4 regions of the Pseudomonas oryzihabitans genome follow, and region 1 is predicted to be linked to each of the others. Evidence: predicted binding sites of a transcription regulator. Region 1 holds the regulator's gene; each other region holds the start of a gene.

Region 1 (3,800 bases):
ACATCCATCAGCTCGGCATCCACGCGGCGTTCGCCTTTGCGCAGGATGTCGAACACGTTTTCCGCGATATGGCAGCACTCGACCAGGGTATGGAGCTGCAGGAAACCGGCACCGCCCTTTACGGTATGGAAGCCACGGAAAATGGCATTCAGCAGATCCATGTCATCCGGGCGGCTTTCCAGCTCGACCAATTGTTCGGACAACTGTTCGAGAATCTCGCCGGCCTCTACCAGGAAATCCTGGAGGATTTCTTCATCGGCGTCGAAGCTCATTCCTGCACTCCCCAAGAGGGTCTGGGTCAAAAGCCCAGACTGGATAGAAGATCGTCGACGTCGACCTGAGCGGCCACGACGTCTTCACGCTTATCGGCATGAATCTGCGGACCTTCACCCTTCATCGTCTTTTCTTTTCGATTCTGTTCGATCAGCGCGGTGTGATCGTGACTGAAGCCGGTATAGCGATCGACCTGACTGGCCATCATCACCAGCTTGACGAGGTCTTTCTCGATCTGCCCGACGAGATTGACGACCCGCTTGATCACCTGACCGGTGAGATCCTGGTAGTCCTGCGCGAGGAGAATGTCGTTGAGCTTGGCCGACAGCTGCTCGGCACTGCTCTCGCTGTGGCTGAGGAAGGCGTCGACGCGCTTGGCCAGTTCGCGGAATTCGTCCGCGCCCATTTCCCGGCGCATGAATTTCTTCCAGTCGGCATGCACGGCACGGGCCTCGTCGCCGAAGTTGCCTACCAGCGGTGCGCTCTCCTCCACCAGATCCATGGTCCGGTTGGCGGCGTTCTCGGTCATCTTCACCACGTAGGAGAGACGATCGGTGGCATCGCTGATCTGGGAGACCTCTTCGCCGGCCATGCCGCGCGGATCGATCTCGAAGTTGACGATGGCATTGTGCAGCTCGCGGGTCAGCTTGCCGACTTCCTGGTAAAGACCCCGGTCACGCAGTTGATTGAGCTCATTGATAACATGCACGGCCTGGGTGAAATCGCCGCTTTCCAGGCATTTCACCAGCTCTTGGGCGTGCTGTTTTAGATTCGACTCGAAGTCGCTGAAGCTGTTGGTGCCAAGCTGATCCATAACGTCCCCGCGGCTTTCTTCAGCCGTTCACCCGCTCGAAGATCTTGTCGATCTTTTCTTTCAGCACCTGGGCGGTGAAAGGCTTGACCACATAGCCATTCACGCCGGCCTGAGCGGCTTCGATGATCTGCTCACGCTTGGCCTCGGCGGTCACCATCAGCACCGGCAGGGTCTTCAGGCGCGCGTCGGCGCGGACCTGGCGCAGCAGGTCGATGCCGGTCATGCCAGGCATGTTCCAGTCGGTGACGAGAAAATCGAAGTTGCCGCTCTGCAGCATCGGCAGTGCGGTATTGCCGTCGTCTGCTTCGGCGGTATTGGTGAATCCCAGATCGCGCAGCAAATTCTTGATGATGCGTCTCATCGTGGAAAAATCGTCCACGATGAGGATTTTCATGTTCTTGTCCAAGTCGACCTCCGTCCTAATCCGCACACACGCCACAAGGCGCGTCTAAGCAATCGTAGTAGCCTGAGTACCAGCCGGTTAACGCGAACGCCATTCCGCCAGCCGCGCCCGCAGGCGTGCCGCGCATTGACTGTGAAGTTGGCAGACACGTGACTCGCTCACACCCAGCACCTCGCCGATTTCCTTGAGGTTGAGTTCCTCGTCGTAATACAGCGAGAGCACCAGACGTTCACGCTCCGGAAGATTGGCGATGGCCTCGGCCAGGGCCTTGCGGAAGCGCTCGTCTTCCAGACCGCGACCGGGCTCGAGTTCATGCGAACCACTCTCCTCGAGCCCATGCTCACCACCCTCCATGAGGTCGTCGAAGCTGAACAGGCGACTCCCCATGGTGTCGCCAAGGATGCCGTAGTACTCATCCAGACTCAATTTAAGTTCGGCCGCGACTTCGGAATCTTTAGCGTCACGACCAGTGCGCGCTTCCACTGCCCGAATGGCGTCGGTGACCATGCGCGTGTTGCGGTGCACCGAGCGCGGCGCCCAGTCGCCCTTGCGGACCTCATCGAGCATGGCACCGCGGATGCGGATGCCGGCGTAGGTCTCGAAGCTGGCGCCCTTGCCGGCGTCGTATTTGCGCGAGGCCTCCAGCAGACCGATCATGCCGGCCTGCATCAGATCTTCGACCTGTACGCTCGCCGGCAGGCGCGCCAGGAGATGGTAGGCGATGCGTTTCACCAACGGCGCGTAGCGGTTGATGAGCTGCTCCTGCTGGGTACGTTCCGAGGTTTTGCTGTACATGCGAAGCCCGCTGGATGCTGTCATGCGTGGGTACCGATGGCTGGTTGCACAAGGCGCTCGACAAAGAACTCGAGATGGCCGCGCGGATTGGCGGGCAGCGGCCAGCCATCGACTTTCTGAGCCACCGCACGAAAGGCCAGTGAGGCCTTGGCACGCGGAAAGGCTTCGTACACGGGGCGCTGTTTCTGTACCGCTTTGCGCACCGCTTCATCGAACGGAATGGCGCCCACGTATTGCAAGGCGACATCCAGGAATCTGTCGGTCACCTTGGTCAGCTTAGCAAAGAGATTGCGGCCTTCCTGGGGTGTCAGCGCCATATTCGCCAACACCCGGAAACGGGTGACGCCATGGTCGCGATTGAGCAGCTTGATCAGGGCGTAGGCATCGGTGATGGAGGTGGGCTCATCGCACACCACGACCAGGACTTCCTGGGCGGCGCGGACGAAGCTGACCACCTGGTCGCCGATGCCGGCAGCGGTATCGACGATGAGCACGTCGAGGTTCTCGCTGATGTCGCTGAAGGCCTGGATCAGACCGGCATGCTGGGCCGGCGTCAGATTGACCATCGCCTGGGTGCCCGAGGCTGCCGGGACGATGCGGATGCCGCCCGGCCCGTGCAGCAGCACGTCGCGCAGCTCACACTCGCCGGAAATGACGTCGGCCAGGGTGCGCTTGGGCGACAGCCCGAGCAGAACGTCGATGTTGGCAAGGCCCAGGTCGGCGTCGAGCAGCATGACGCGCCGCCCGATATCGGCCAGGGCCAAGGCCAGGTTGACCGACACATTGGTCTTGCCGACACCGCCTTTACCGCCCGTGACCGCTATGACTTGGACGGGATGCATGCTACCCATTGCCTGATACCTTTGATTGAAATCCGTCACACTTTAGACCAAGTGCATTTGGCGTGCCCAGGCATGCGATGCACCACTACCGTTCGTCGGCGCTAACCGGCGCGGCGGGCATTGCTCTGATACAGGCCGGCGAACATGCCGGCCATGGTTTCTTCGCTCGGCTCTTCGGACGCCTGCAGGCTCACAGCGCGGCTCACCAGCTGGTGGCTGCGAGCCGGATGCAGATCGTCCGGGATGCGCGGACCGTCGGCGATGTAGGCCACCGGCAGGCGCTGGCTGATGGCCAGGCCCAGGGCTTCGCCGAGGCTGGCGGCCTCGTCCAGCTTGGTCAGCACGCAGCCGCTCAGGCCGCAGCGCCGATAGCTGTGATAGGCCGCCTTGAGCACCTGGCTCTGGCTGGTGACACCCAGCACCAGGTAATTGCGAATCTTCAGCTGGCGGTTCGCCAGGGCTTCGAGCTGCGCCTTGAGCGCCGGATCGTTGGCGGGCATGCCCGCGGTATCGATCAGCACCAGACGCTTGCGTGCCAGGGGCGCCAGGGCCTGCGCCAGGGACTGGCCCGGATCGACCAGGGTCACCGGTACGTCGAGGATGCGGCCCAGGGTCTTGATCTGCTCCTGGGCACCGATGCGGAAGCTGTCCATGCTGACCAGCGCCAGACTCT
Region 2 (3,800 bases), 1.7 Mb from region 1:
TCAGCAGCGCATCGACGGTCTGGCCGGTGCCCTGCTGGATGCTGCCGATCATGCCTTCGATCTCGCGGGTGGACTCGCCGGTGCGATGGGCCAGGGCGCGGACCTCGTCGGCGACCACGGCGAACCCCCGACCGGCGTCACCGGCACGGGCGGCTTCGATGGCGGCGTTGAGCGCCAGCAGGTTGGTCTGTTCGGCGACCGCGCGGATGACGTCCAGCACCTGGCTGATGTTGCGGGTCTGTTCGGCCAGCTGGCGGGCCTGTTCGCTAGCGCCCAGTACGTTTTCGGTGAGTACCTCGATGGCGCCCAGGGTATCGCCCAGCTGACGCTGGCCCTGACGTGCGGTATCGGCGGCCTGGCGCGATTCGGAAGAGGTGGAGGTGGCATTGCCGGCCACCTCGTCCACCGCCTGGCTCATCTCGGTGACGGCGGTGGCCGCCATCTCGATCTCGCTGTTCTGCTGCTGCAGGCCATGGGCGCTCTCCTGCATGACCGCGGTCATTTCCTCGGCGGCCGAGGCCAGCTGAGTAGCGGAATGGCCCAGGTGACCCAGGGTATCGCGTAGGTTGGCCTGCATCTGCTGCATGGCCTGCAGCAACTGGGCGGCCTCGTCGTGACCACGGGTGTCCAGGGTCTGGGTCAGGTCGCCGCTGGCGATGGTCCGGGCGGCGGCGACGGCTTCGGCGATGGGCCGGGTCATGCTCAGGGTCAGGCGCCAGGCCAGCAGCACGGTCAGGCTCAGGGCCAGGGCGATGACCATCCAGGTGATGGAGGTGGCCTGGGTGTAGGTGTCGCTGGAGTTCTGGGAGGCGGCCTTGATGTCTTCCTGGTTGATCTTGCGCAGGGCTTCGGTGCGCTCGTTCATCTGCGCACCGAGCTGGGCCATGCTGGTCTGGATCAGGCTACGGGCATCGTCGAGCTTGCCGGCATTGATGAGATCGGCGAGTTGGCCCGTGTAACGGCTGTAGTCGCGCTGGATCTGGCGCAGGGCGTCGAAGGCCTGGCGCTCACGATCAGCGCTGATGAGTTTTTCATAGCGACCGAAACCGGCTTCGATGTCGGCGTTGATGCCATCGATCTTCTTGCGCGTGGCGGCGACGGTGGCGGCATCCGGAATCGCCAGCAGGCGTAGCACCTCGACCCGGGTCCGGGCGAGTTGCAGGGCCAGGTTATCGGCTTCGACGATGCTGGGAACGTTGTTGGTCTCGATTACCTGACCCTGGGTACGGATCTGCGACAGTTGCAGCAGCCCGAACAGGCCCAGACTGGCCACGAGGATGGCCAGGAGGCCGAAACACAGCACACTGCGGATGGCGATGGAGAAGGAACGAAAGGTCACGGCGGCAGCCCCGGTGAAGATTGAGGCCCCTTGTAACGGCTAGGACCGCCGTGACTTGATGGTCATTCGTCTTAAATCGGATCTAGGCACCGACACGGCGTCCGGGCTGACCATTCGCCATGTTCGATCTGCTACTAGAACTGGAAGCGCTGCACCTGGCCGCTGAGGGTATCCGCCAGTGCCGCCATCTGCTGGCTGGCACTGTAGGTCTGCTCGGCGCCGGCGGCAGTCTGCACCGAGAGGTCGCGGATGCGTACCAGGTTGCGATCCACTTCACGGGCCACCTGGGCCTGCTGCTCGGCAGCGCTGGCGATCAGCAGGTTGCGTTCGTCGATGCCGGATACCGCACCTGCGATGGCAGCGAGGCCGGCATTGGCCGCCTGGGCCTGTTCCCGGGTCAGGCGTGCCTGATCGGCACTGCTCAGCAGCGCATCGACGGTCTGGCCAGTGCCCTGCTGGATACTGCCGATCATCTTCTCGATCTCGCTGGTCGAGTCCCCGGTGCGCTTGGCCAGGGCCCGTACCTCGTCGGCCACCACGGCGAAGCCGCGGCCCGCCTCACCGGCTCGGGCGGCTTCGATGGCGGCGTTGAGCGCCAGCAGATTGGTCTGCTCGGCCACCGCACGGATCACGTCCAGTACCTGACTGATGTCGCGAGTCTGGCTTTCCAGCTCACGGGCCTGGGCACTGGCGCCAAGGACCTGGTCGGTGAGGGCTTCGATGGCTCCGAGGGTCTCATCCAGCTGGCGCTGGCCCTGGGCCGCCGTCTGGGCGGCCTGGCGCGACGCGGTGGAGGTCGAGCCGGCATTGCCGGCGACCTCTTCGACCGCCTGGCTCATCTCGGTGACGGCGGTGGCTGCTAGCTCGATCTCGCTGTTCTGCTGGCGTAAGCCGTGGGCGCCTTCCTGAGTCACCGCGGTCATCTCCTCGGCGGCCGAAGCCAGCTGAGTGGCCGAATCGCCAATGTGCGCGAGGGTCTCGCGCAACTGGGTCTGCATCTGCTGCATGGCCTGCAGCAGCTGAGCCGCCTCGTCCCTACCACGGCTATCCAGCGCCTGGGTCAGATCACCCGCGGCGATGGTACGGGCTGCCGCCACTGCCTGGGCGATGGGGCGGGCGACGCTACGTGTCAGACGCCAGGCGAGCAACCCGGTGAGGCTCAGAGCTAGCAGGATCGCCAGCCCGGTCACGCCGTTTGAGCGCTCATAGGCGGTATCGGCCTCGGTACTGGCAAGATGGATATCCTGCTGAACCGCGTTGCGCAGCGTCTCGATGCTGGCATTCATCCGGATACCCAGCTGTGCCATGCTCTGCTGGACTACCTGGCGCGCCTCGGCCATCTGGCCGGCACTGGCCAGGTCGGCCAATTGCCGCACACCGTGCATGTATTCCCGGTGCACCTGGCGCAGATCGTCCAGTGCCTGCCGGCTCTGTGGCGATAGCGCGCCTTGCTGATAGCGCCCGAAGGCGGCCTGGACGTCGGTACTCAGGCCGTCCAGCTTCTTGCGGGTGTTGGCCAGGGTTTCGGCATCGGGCATGGCCAGCAGACGCAGGGTTTCGATGCGGGTTCGCGCCAGCAGCAGTCCCAAATCATTAGCAGCGACGAGCGTGGGAATATGGCGCTGTTCTACCTGGTGCCCCAACTGGCGGATTTGCGCCAACTGGAACCAGCCGAACAAGCCGAGGGCGGCGACAAGTGTCGCAAGAATGCCAAAACAGAGCAGATTGCGAGTAGCGATGGACAGCGAGCGAAGAGTCATGATGAGCCTGTGGAGAGGGTACAAAATGTGACCAGGCTCACAACTTTATGTGATGTTTTAGAATAAAGGCGTGGAAAAAGGGTGCGTCAAAAAACCGCATTGCCATAAAGACAGATTATTGAAATGCCCATGGAGCCCTTGCGGCTCCATGGGTGATGAAAAACCTACCGTCTTCAGTCGCCGCTGACCTGGCGCAGATGGCCGGCTGGCGCCTCTTCGCCGAGGTTGTTGAGCAGGCGCTCGCTGTACCAGTCGATGAAGTTGATCACGCCGAATTCGTAAGTCTTTGAGTAGGGACCCGGCTGGTAGGCCTTGGAGTTGATACCGCGCTGGTTTTCCTCGGCCAGGCGACGATCCTGGTCGTTGGTGGCATCCCAGACCTTGCGCAGGTTGACCGGATCGTAGTCGACGCCTTCCACGGCATCCTTGTGTACCAGCCACTTGGTGGTCACCACGGTCTCGGTCGGACCCAGCGGCCAGACGGTGAAGACAATCATGTGATCGCCCATGCAGTGGTTCCAGGAGTGCGGCAGGTGCAGGATGCGCATGGAACCCAGGTCCGGGTCCTTGATGCGACCCATGAGTTTCTTGCAGCCGGGCTTGCCGTCCAGGGTCATGGACACGGTACCGGCGAGCAGCGGCATGCGCACGATGCGGTTGCGCAGGCCGAAGCTGGCGTGGGCATAGGGGATGTTGTCGGC
Region 3 (3,800 bases), 1.1 Mb from region 1:
GGCAGATGCCCCTCGGCATAGTGGGCGGCGCTGCTGAGATCCACCAGGATGAGTTCGGGCGCATCCAGGCGCGCCGCGAGATCGGCCGGCTCGATCACCAGGGGCAGGGCGGAAAAGGGCATCACAGATTTCCCGTCGGTCCGTAGCAAAGGTGAAGTGTACCGAGGTTGACCGGCCAGCGTCAGGTCGGTCGCACCCTGGAACGATTGGCAAAGGTGGCGATGGCGCGCTCGATGCAGGTGAAGGTCTTGTCCAGCGCGGCGGTTCGCCGCGGGTCCGCCGGCTCCAGTTCGCTGTCCAGGATCGCCAGCAGCACCACCCGTTCGCCAAAGCCCAGGCTGCGCAGCCAAAGCCGCTCATTGCTGAACAACCGGCGCAGATCGGCCGGCAGGTGCGCGGCGAACCGCGTGCGATTGCCTGCGTCGATGCGCAGCTGGCCGGGGCTGCCAAACAGCTTGGCCAGCAGGGGATGGCTGGCGATATCCAGTTGCAGGCCGGGGGCGTCGTCCAGGCCGTGATGCAGCTGGACATTGCCCTTCTGGCCATTGCGATCCGGGGTCAGCAGCAGCAGCCGAGGCAGGCCGCAGGCCACCAGGGCCTGGCGGGCGCAATCGAACAGTTGCGGCAGGGTGGCGAAGGCACTGGGGGTGTGCAGCAGTTGTTCGCAGAGGCCACGCCAGCGTTGCGCCTGGCTTTCGCCTGCGACCTGCACCTTGGGCACCGGTCGCAGGCGGCGCTCGCCCGGTGGCCAGAGCAGCCCTTCGGCGGGATGCCAGAGACCAGGCCGGGCATGGCGCCGGGCGTCCTGCACCGCGAGTTCGTGGCTGCGACTCTGCACCCGCGCCAGGGGCAGCTGGAGATAAAGGGCGCTAAAGCGTTGCCAGCGCAGGGTATGGGCGCCGTCCCAGGCGTGGTGGCTCGCCAGGGCCAGGCCATTGGCGAGAAGGATGGTGTTGCCCGGATGGGTCAGCCAGCGGCGTAGATTGGGATCCTCGTCGAGTCGCTGCTGGTGCTGCAGGGGATCCTCGTCATGGGCGATATGCAGTGCCCTCACCAGCTGGCGACGATCCTCGTCCAGCAGGCGGTAGCCTTCCACGATCCAGTCGGGCAACTGCCAGTGACGGGCCAGCGCCTGGCACAGACGTATCGCCGGTACGCCCAGCAGCTCGCGCTCGACCTTCGGCGCCGGTTCGCCTTCGCCCAGCACTCGGCGTTCCCACTCCTCGAAGAGTTCGGGGTAGCGGGTCACCAGCGGCCAGAGCGGCGCCAGGAAGAGCAGGGCGGCCAGGCGGATGTCCGGCCACAGCCGCGCCAGGGGCACGCCGAACAGGCCCATTCCCAGCGTCATGGCGTGCTGGCTCACCAGGCACAGCTGCCGCAGCGGCCGCGGCAGGCGCTCCTCTGACAGGGTGGGCTGGCGAGCGATCAGGTATTCCGCCGGGCCCAGGCCGACGCGGCCGAGCACGGCTTCGAGGCTGGCCGCGGGATCGCCAAGGCTGGCATGACCGCGATTGGCCTCGCGCAGCAGGGCCAGCGCCAGCGGCGGTGACTCGCAGAGGCGTTCGGCGATTTCATGCAGCGCCAGACGGCCATCGGCCAGGCTGCGGCGCAGGCGCTCCGCGGTGGCGGTCGCCACCGGCAGGCGCACGCCTTCCAGATGTTTGACCCAGTCTTCGACGGTGTTTGGGCGGCTGGACATACGACGGTCGCCTCGAAATTTGATGAAAGGCCTTCAGTCCGGGGCGCCGGGTCCGATAAAGGGGGCGTGAGGGTGAATCCCCGGCTCAATTTTCCTTAGCACACAGTATTCCCAACCATGGCAAAAATCATCGGCATCATCGTGATATTCGCGGCTGTCCTCGGCGGCTACATCCTCGCGCATGGCAAGATCGCCGCGATCATCCAGCCGCTCGAGGTCCTGATCATCGGCGGTGCCGCCCTGGGGGCCTTTCTGCAGGCCAACCCTGGCAGCACCTTCATGCAGGTGTTCAAGAAGTCGCTGAAAATGTTCGGCAATCGCTTCACCCACGCCTTCTACATGGACGTGCTCAAGCTGCTCTACGAAATCCTCAACAAGAGCCGGCGCGAGGGCATGATGTCCATCGAGGCGGACGTCGAGGATCCCAAGGCCAGTCCGATCTTCAGCAAGTTTCCGAACATCCTCAAGGACGAGCGGATGACTGCCTACATCGCCGACTACCTGCGGCTGATGTCCTCCGGCAACATGGCGCCCCACGAGCTGGAAGGCCTGTTCGACATGGAGCTGGCGGGCATCAAGGAGGACCTGGAACATCCTTCCCACGCCGTGTCCCGCCTCGCCGACGGCCTGCCCGGCTTCGGTATCGTGGCCGCGGTACTGGGCATCGTGATCACCATGGGCATGCTTGGCGAGGGCGACCAGGCAGCCATCGGTGGTCACGTGGGCGCGGCGCTGGTAGGTACCTTCCTCGGCATTCTCGCGGCCTACGGCTTCTTCGGCCCGCTGGCGACCTGCCTGGAGCACGACGCCAAGGAAGAACTCAACGTGCTAGAGGCCATCAAGGCCTGCCTGGTGGCCGCCGCCAGCGGCATGCCGCCCACCGTCGCCGTGGAATTCGGTCGCAAGGTGCTGTTCCCGGCGCACCGGCCGTCCTTCAGTGAACTCGAGCAGGCGATGCGGGGCAGCTGATGGACAACAACCAGCCGATCATCGTCAAGCGCATCAAGAAGAGTGCCGCCGGTCACCACGGTGGCGCCTGGAAGATCGCCTTTGCCGACTTCGCGACCGCCATGATGGCGTTCTTCCTGGTGCTCTGGCTGATGTCCTCGGCCACTCCCGAGCAGAAGAAGGCCATCGCTGGCTACTTCCAGGACCCGATCGGCTTTACCGAGAGCGCCAGTCCCTATGTCATCGACCTGGGCGGCACGCCGACACCGGCGCCCGATCGCACCCTGAACCCCGAGATCCAGGCGCAACCGGATTCGACCCAGAACAAGGTCAATCCGGACATGCAGGAGCGTGCCGATCCCAACGAGTCCAATCGCGTCGAGCCCGATCCCACCCAGGCGCTCGATCCGTCCGACAAGCGCCAGCCCAACGACGCCGCGCAGCAGCAGAAGGATGCTGCCAACCAGGCGAAGATGGATCCGAGCCAGGCGGAAAAACTCGCCGAGCAGGTCGAGAAGGAGCGCCTGGAGCTGCTGCTGCAGGAGCTGCAGAACAAGATCGAGCAGAATCCGGAGTTGCAGAAGTTCAAGGACCAGATCCTGCTGGAGATCACCCAGGATGGCCTGCGCATCCAGATCGTCGACGCCGACAACCGGCCGATGTTCGACTCCGGCAGTCCGCGGCTGAAGTCCTACTTCGAGGACATCCTGCTGGCCATGGCCGACACCATTCGCCAGGTCCCGAACAAGATCAGCATCAGCGGCCATACCGATGCGGCGCGCTACAACGGCAAGGGCGACTTCAGCAACTGGGAGCTGTCCGCCGGCCGAGCCAACGCAGCGCGGCGGGCACTGATCGCGGGCGGCTATCCGGAAGACCAGGTGGCGCGGATCGTCGGCTATGCCTCTTCGGCACCCTTCGATCGCGAGCATCCGCTCAATCCGGTCAACCGCCGCATCGACATCATCGTGCTGACCAAGAAGGCACAACAGGCCATCGAAGGACGGGCCGGGGGCAATCAGGCACCCAAGCCCGCGGCCGGCTCAGCGCCAGCCGCCAGTCGGAGCGGAGTCTCCAGTGGCGGCGTTTCCGCCACCGGCAACCTGGCCCAACCTATCAATAACGCGGCTTTCAAGCAGCAGGTCAACGCCTT
Region 4 (3,800 bases), 840 kb from region 1:
GCATTGTCGAAGCGCGTGCACGCCCATTGCAGTCGTTCTTCGAGATGGTTGCCCAGCAGTTCGGCGAGCATCCCGTTGTCTTCGATGACGACGACGTAGGGCGGGGAGGAGGGCAGGGTCATCGGGACTTCCGGAACACGCGATGCGGCGGTTCCGGAAGTCTAGCAGAGCTGTTTCACCTTACGCCCTGCATTCGTCTGACGATTTTTAGAACTCCAGGACGATCTTGCCGAAATGGCTGCCATCCTTCTGGAAGGCGAAGGCCTGGGCGATCTCCTCCAGCGGGTAGCTGCGATCGATGACCGGCTTGATTGCAGTGCTTTCCAGCGCGCGGATCATGTCCTGCTGGTGACGGCGGCTGCCGACGATCAGGCCTTGCAGTCGCTGGTGACGGCGCATCAGATTGGCGGTGGGCACCTGGCCTTCGACCCCGGTCAACACGCCGATCAGCGCCAGGTGACCATGGATGCGCGCGGCCTGGATGGATTGCGCCAGGGTCGCCGGACCGCCGACTTCCACCACGATGTCGACGCCGCGTCCGCCGGTGATGGCCTGGACCTTGGCGCCCCACTCGGGTTCGCTGCGATAGTTGATCAGGTGATCGGCGCCCAGGGCATAGGCGCGCTGCAGCTTCTCGTCCGAGGAGGAAGTCGCGATCACCGTGGCGCCCATGGCCTTGGCGATCTGCAGGGCGAAGATGGAGACGCCACCGGTACCCATCACCAGCACGCTGTCGCCGGCCTTGAGATTGCCGTCCACCACCAGGGCGCGCCAGGCAGTGAGACCGGCGGTGGTCAGAGTCGCCGCCTCGGCATGGCTGTAGCCCTTGGGCGCTCGGGTGAAGGCGGTGGCCGGTCGCACCACTACCTCGCAGGCGAAGCCGTCGACGCCATCGCCGGGGGTGGTGGAAAAGTCGTCGATGGGCGGCTCGCCGTCCAGCCAGTGCGGAAAGAAGGTCGAGACCACGTGATCGCCCACGGCGAACTCACTGACGTCGGCGCCCACCGCCTCGACGACACCGGCGCCATCGGACATGGGAATGCGACCGTCGGCAGCGGGCATCTTGCCCAGCACCACGCCCAGGTCATGGAAATTCAGCGAGCTGGCCTTGATCCGCACACGGATCTCGCCGGCTCCGGGCTGACCGGGATCGGGCAGTTCACAGCGTTCCAGCTGGTCCAGACCGCCGGGTTTGCGTAGGCGTATGGCGTGCATCAGGTGAGATCCTCCAGAGCGATGGCGAGCAGAGGGCTCGCGGGTCTGTAGAGGACCACGGTAGGGGGTGCAGGATTCCCGTAAGGATCCTGCACCCGTCGGCCTTACTTGATGGCCTTCTGCAGTTGCTGCAGCTGCTCGGTGCGGGTGTTCAGGCGGGTTTCGCCGCGCTGGGCGTCGACCTTCTTCAGCTCGGCCTCGGCCATACGCAGCTTGATGGTCTGCATGGCGGTCTGGATGCGTTGCTGGGTCAGGTAGGCCAGCTGGTCGACGGTACGTTCGTTCTCACCGTCCTTGTAGGCCTTGTCGGTCTTGGTCAGCCAGGTGCCGGCGTCCTTGGTTTCCAGCGCCGCCAGCTGGGTGGCCTGCGGCTGGGATTCCAGGGCGGCGTAGTCGTTGCGCGCCTTTTCCAGGTTGGGGTTGGGCGGGGTGGCGCAGGCGGCCAGGGTAAGGGTCAGCGCCGACAGTACCGGGAGCAGAAAACGTTTACGCATGGGTTTCGTCCTTCAAGAGAGCGGGGCAGCCTTACTGCTGCACCTTTTTCTGGAGATTCTGTTGCAGCTGGAGGTTGATCTGACCTTCCTCGCGAATCTGCTGGATGCTGTTCTGCGCATCCTGGAGTGCCGAACCGGCCTTGGCGGCCTGGGTCTTGCGGGTCGCCAGGCGGGCGTCCCACTCGGCCTGTTCGGCCAGACGCTTGGCGTCGTCGTATTTCTCGTTGGACAGTGCCGCCTGGGCCTGGGTCCACTTGTCCTGGGCGGACTTGGTCTCGACCGGGGCGAACTGGTTGCCGCCGCTGCTCACGGCTTCGTCGACGGCGGACTGGGTCACGGCCATCTGCTCGGTCGGCGGATTGCCGGCGCAGCCTGCGAGCAGCAGACCGCCACCCAGGACCAGGCTGGCGAGCAGCGCACGGGGCGCGGAGAACGGGGAGGCGCGAGAGGGACCGGTTTTCATCCGTACATTCCTGGCAGGTCGCCCGGAATGGGCGACAGTGCCTGTGAGACGACGAAAACGCGGCGAGGTTCGCTGCAACCGCTGCGCTAAAGGGCAGGGTGTCCTGGCCGATATACGTTGTCAGACAACAACAGGGCCAGCGGCCACGGAGATTTCCATGCTGTTACGCAACTGCAACATAGCGCCCCGCGCGGCCTTGGGCTTCGGCCTGATTGCCCTGATGGTGGCCTTTCTCGGCTTGTTTTCCCTGGCGCAGATGGCCGGCATCCGCGAACGTCAGGTGCTGGTGGAGCGCGACTGGGTGCCGAGCATCCGTGCGGTGGATGCCATCCGCGAAAACATGCTGCGGGTGCGTACCATCTCCCTGCGCCTGGCGCTGGACCCGGATCCGCGCAATATCGACACCTATGTCGGCCAGTACGAGGCGCGCAACAAGGTGCTCATGGAGGGCATCAAGGCCTATGAGGCCTTCGTCGACACCCCCGAGGAGCACCAGCGCTGGGACCTGTTCAAGCGTGACTTCGCCACCTATCAGCAGGGCATGACCTCTTCCTTCGCCCTGGCGCGCCAGGGTGACACGGCCGCGCTCAACAAGCTGACCCTGGTGGACATGAAGCCGGTGGTCGACGGCACCGGCAAGCAGCTCGGCGAGTTGGGCGACTTCTATGCCGAAGGCATCGAGCGGGATGGAAAGGTCTCCGCGGACCGCTACGAGGCGTCGCGGCTGATCGTCATCGCGGTGATCGCCCTGGCCGCCCTGGCCACGGTGCTCATGGCTTGGCTCCTGACCCGCAGCATCGTCGGACCGTTGCGTGAAGCGCTACTGGCCGCCCGCCGGGTCGCCCAGGGTGACCTGACCCAGACCCTGGCGGTGCAGGGGCGCGACGAGGTGAGCGAGTTGCAGCGCGCCTTGCAGCAGATGCAGGGGCAGCTGCGCGAGACCCTCTCGCGCATCGCCGGCTCTTCCACCCAGCTGGCCACCGCCGCCGAAGAGCTCAATGCGGTCACCGAGGCCGCCGGACAGGGCTTGCAGCGCCAGAACGACGAGATTGAACAGGCTGCCACCGCCGTCACCGAGATGAGCACCGCGGTGGACGAGGTGGCGCGCAACGCCGTCTCCACCTCAGAGGCCTCGCGTGCCTCCAGCCAGGCGGCGCAGCAGGGCCAGACCCGTGTCGCCGAGACCCTGGGCGCCATCGAGGCGTTGTCCGACGAGGTGGCGGCCACCGGGACGGTGGTCCAGCGCCTGGCCGAGCAGTCCCAGGACATCGGCAAGGTGCTCGACGTCATTCGCGCCATCGCCGAGCAGACCAACCTGCTGGCGCTCAATGCCGCCATCGAGGCGGCGCGGGCGGGCGAGGCCGGGCGTGGTTTCGCCGTGGTGGCCGACGAGGTGCGTGCTCTGGCCAGCCGCACCCAGCAGTCCACCCACGAGATCGAGCAGATGGTCTCGGGCATGCGCAGCGGTGCCAGCCAGGCCCTGGGCTCCATGCACAGCAGCAGTGAACGCGCCCAGGCCACACGCGCCCTGGCAGAAACCGCCGGGGTGGCGCTGGAAGAGATCAATACCCGCATTGGCGAGATGTACGAGCGCAACCTGGTGATTGCCAGCGCGGCCGAGGAGCAGG

What was found. The regulator FliA, encoded in region 1, starts transcription of late flagellar genes. The targets are predictions, from matches to a motif close to CTAAAGTTTNNNNNNNNNNNGCCGNTAA.
Region 2: a site for FliA is predicted at 1,372-1,399, ahead of APT59_RS00355 (methyl-accepting chemotaxis protein). Genes of this name have one in related genera too.
Region 3: a site for FliA is predicted at 1,731-1,758, ahead of motA (flagellar motor stator protein MotA). Genes of this name have one in related genera too.
Region 4: a site for FliA is predicted at 2,259-2,286, ahead of APT59_RS18490 (methyl-accepting chemotaxis protein). Genes of this name have one in related genera too.

Annotation. Positions count from the first base shown of each region.
Region 1 is NZ_CP013987.1:3,224,715-3,228,514, forward strand. It holds gene APT59_RS14660 (chemotaxis protein CheA) at 1-272, opposite strand, end outside; gene APT59_RS14665 (protein phosphatase CheZ) at 299-1,087, opposite strand; gene APT59_RS14670 (chemotaxis response regulator CheY) at 1,107-1,481, opposite strand; gene fliA (RNA polymerase sigma factor FliA) at 1,569-2,309, opposite strand; gene fleN (flagellar synthesis regulator FleN) at 2,306-3,136, opposite strand; gene flhF (flagellar biosynthesis protein FlhF) at 3,229-3,800, opposite strand, start outside.
Region 2 is NZ_CP013987.1:72,007-75,806, forward strand. It holds gene APT59_RS00355 (methyl-accepting chemotaxis protein) at 1-1,339, opposite strand, end outside; gene APT59_RS00360 (methyl-accepting chemotaxis protein) at 1,474-3,099, opposite strand; gene gbcA (glycine-betaine demethylase subunit GbcA) at 3,273-3,800, opposite strand, start outside.
Region 3 is NZ_CP013987.1:4,322,529-4,326,328, reverse strand. It holds gene APT59_RS19685 (rhodanese-like domain-containing protein) at 1-125, opposite strand, end outside; gene APT59_RS19680 (HDOD domain-containing protein) at 182-1,699, opposite strand; gene motA (flagellar motor stator protein MotA) at 1,817-2,668, shown strand; gene APT59_RS19670 (flagellar motor protein MotB) at 2,668-3,800, shown strand, end outside.
Region 4 is NZ_CP013987.1:4,060,714-4,064,513, reverse strand. It holds gene APT59_RS18510 (response regulator) at 1-122, opposite strand, end outside; gene APT59_RS18505 (zinc-dependent alcohol dehydrogenase family protein) at 208-1,215, opposite strand; partial or broken gene APT59_RS18500 (DUF4398 domain-containing protein) at 1,326-1,709, opposite strand; gene APT59_RS18495 (DUF4398 domain-containing protein) at 1,741-2,172, opposite strand; gene APT59_RS18490 (methyl-accepting chemotaxis protein) at 2,330-3,800, shown strand, end outside.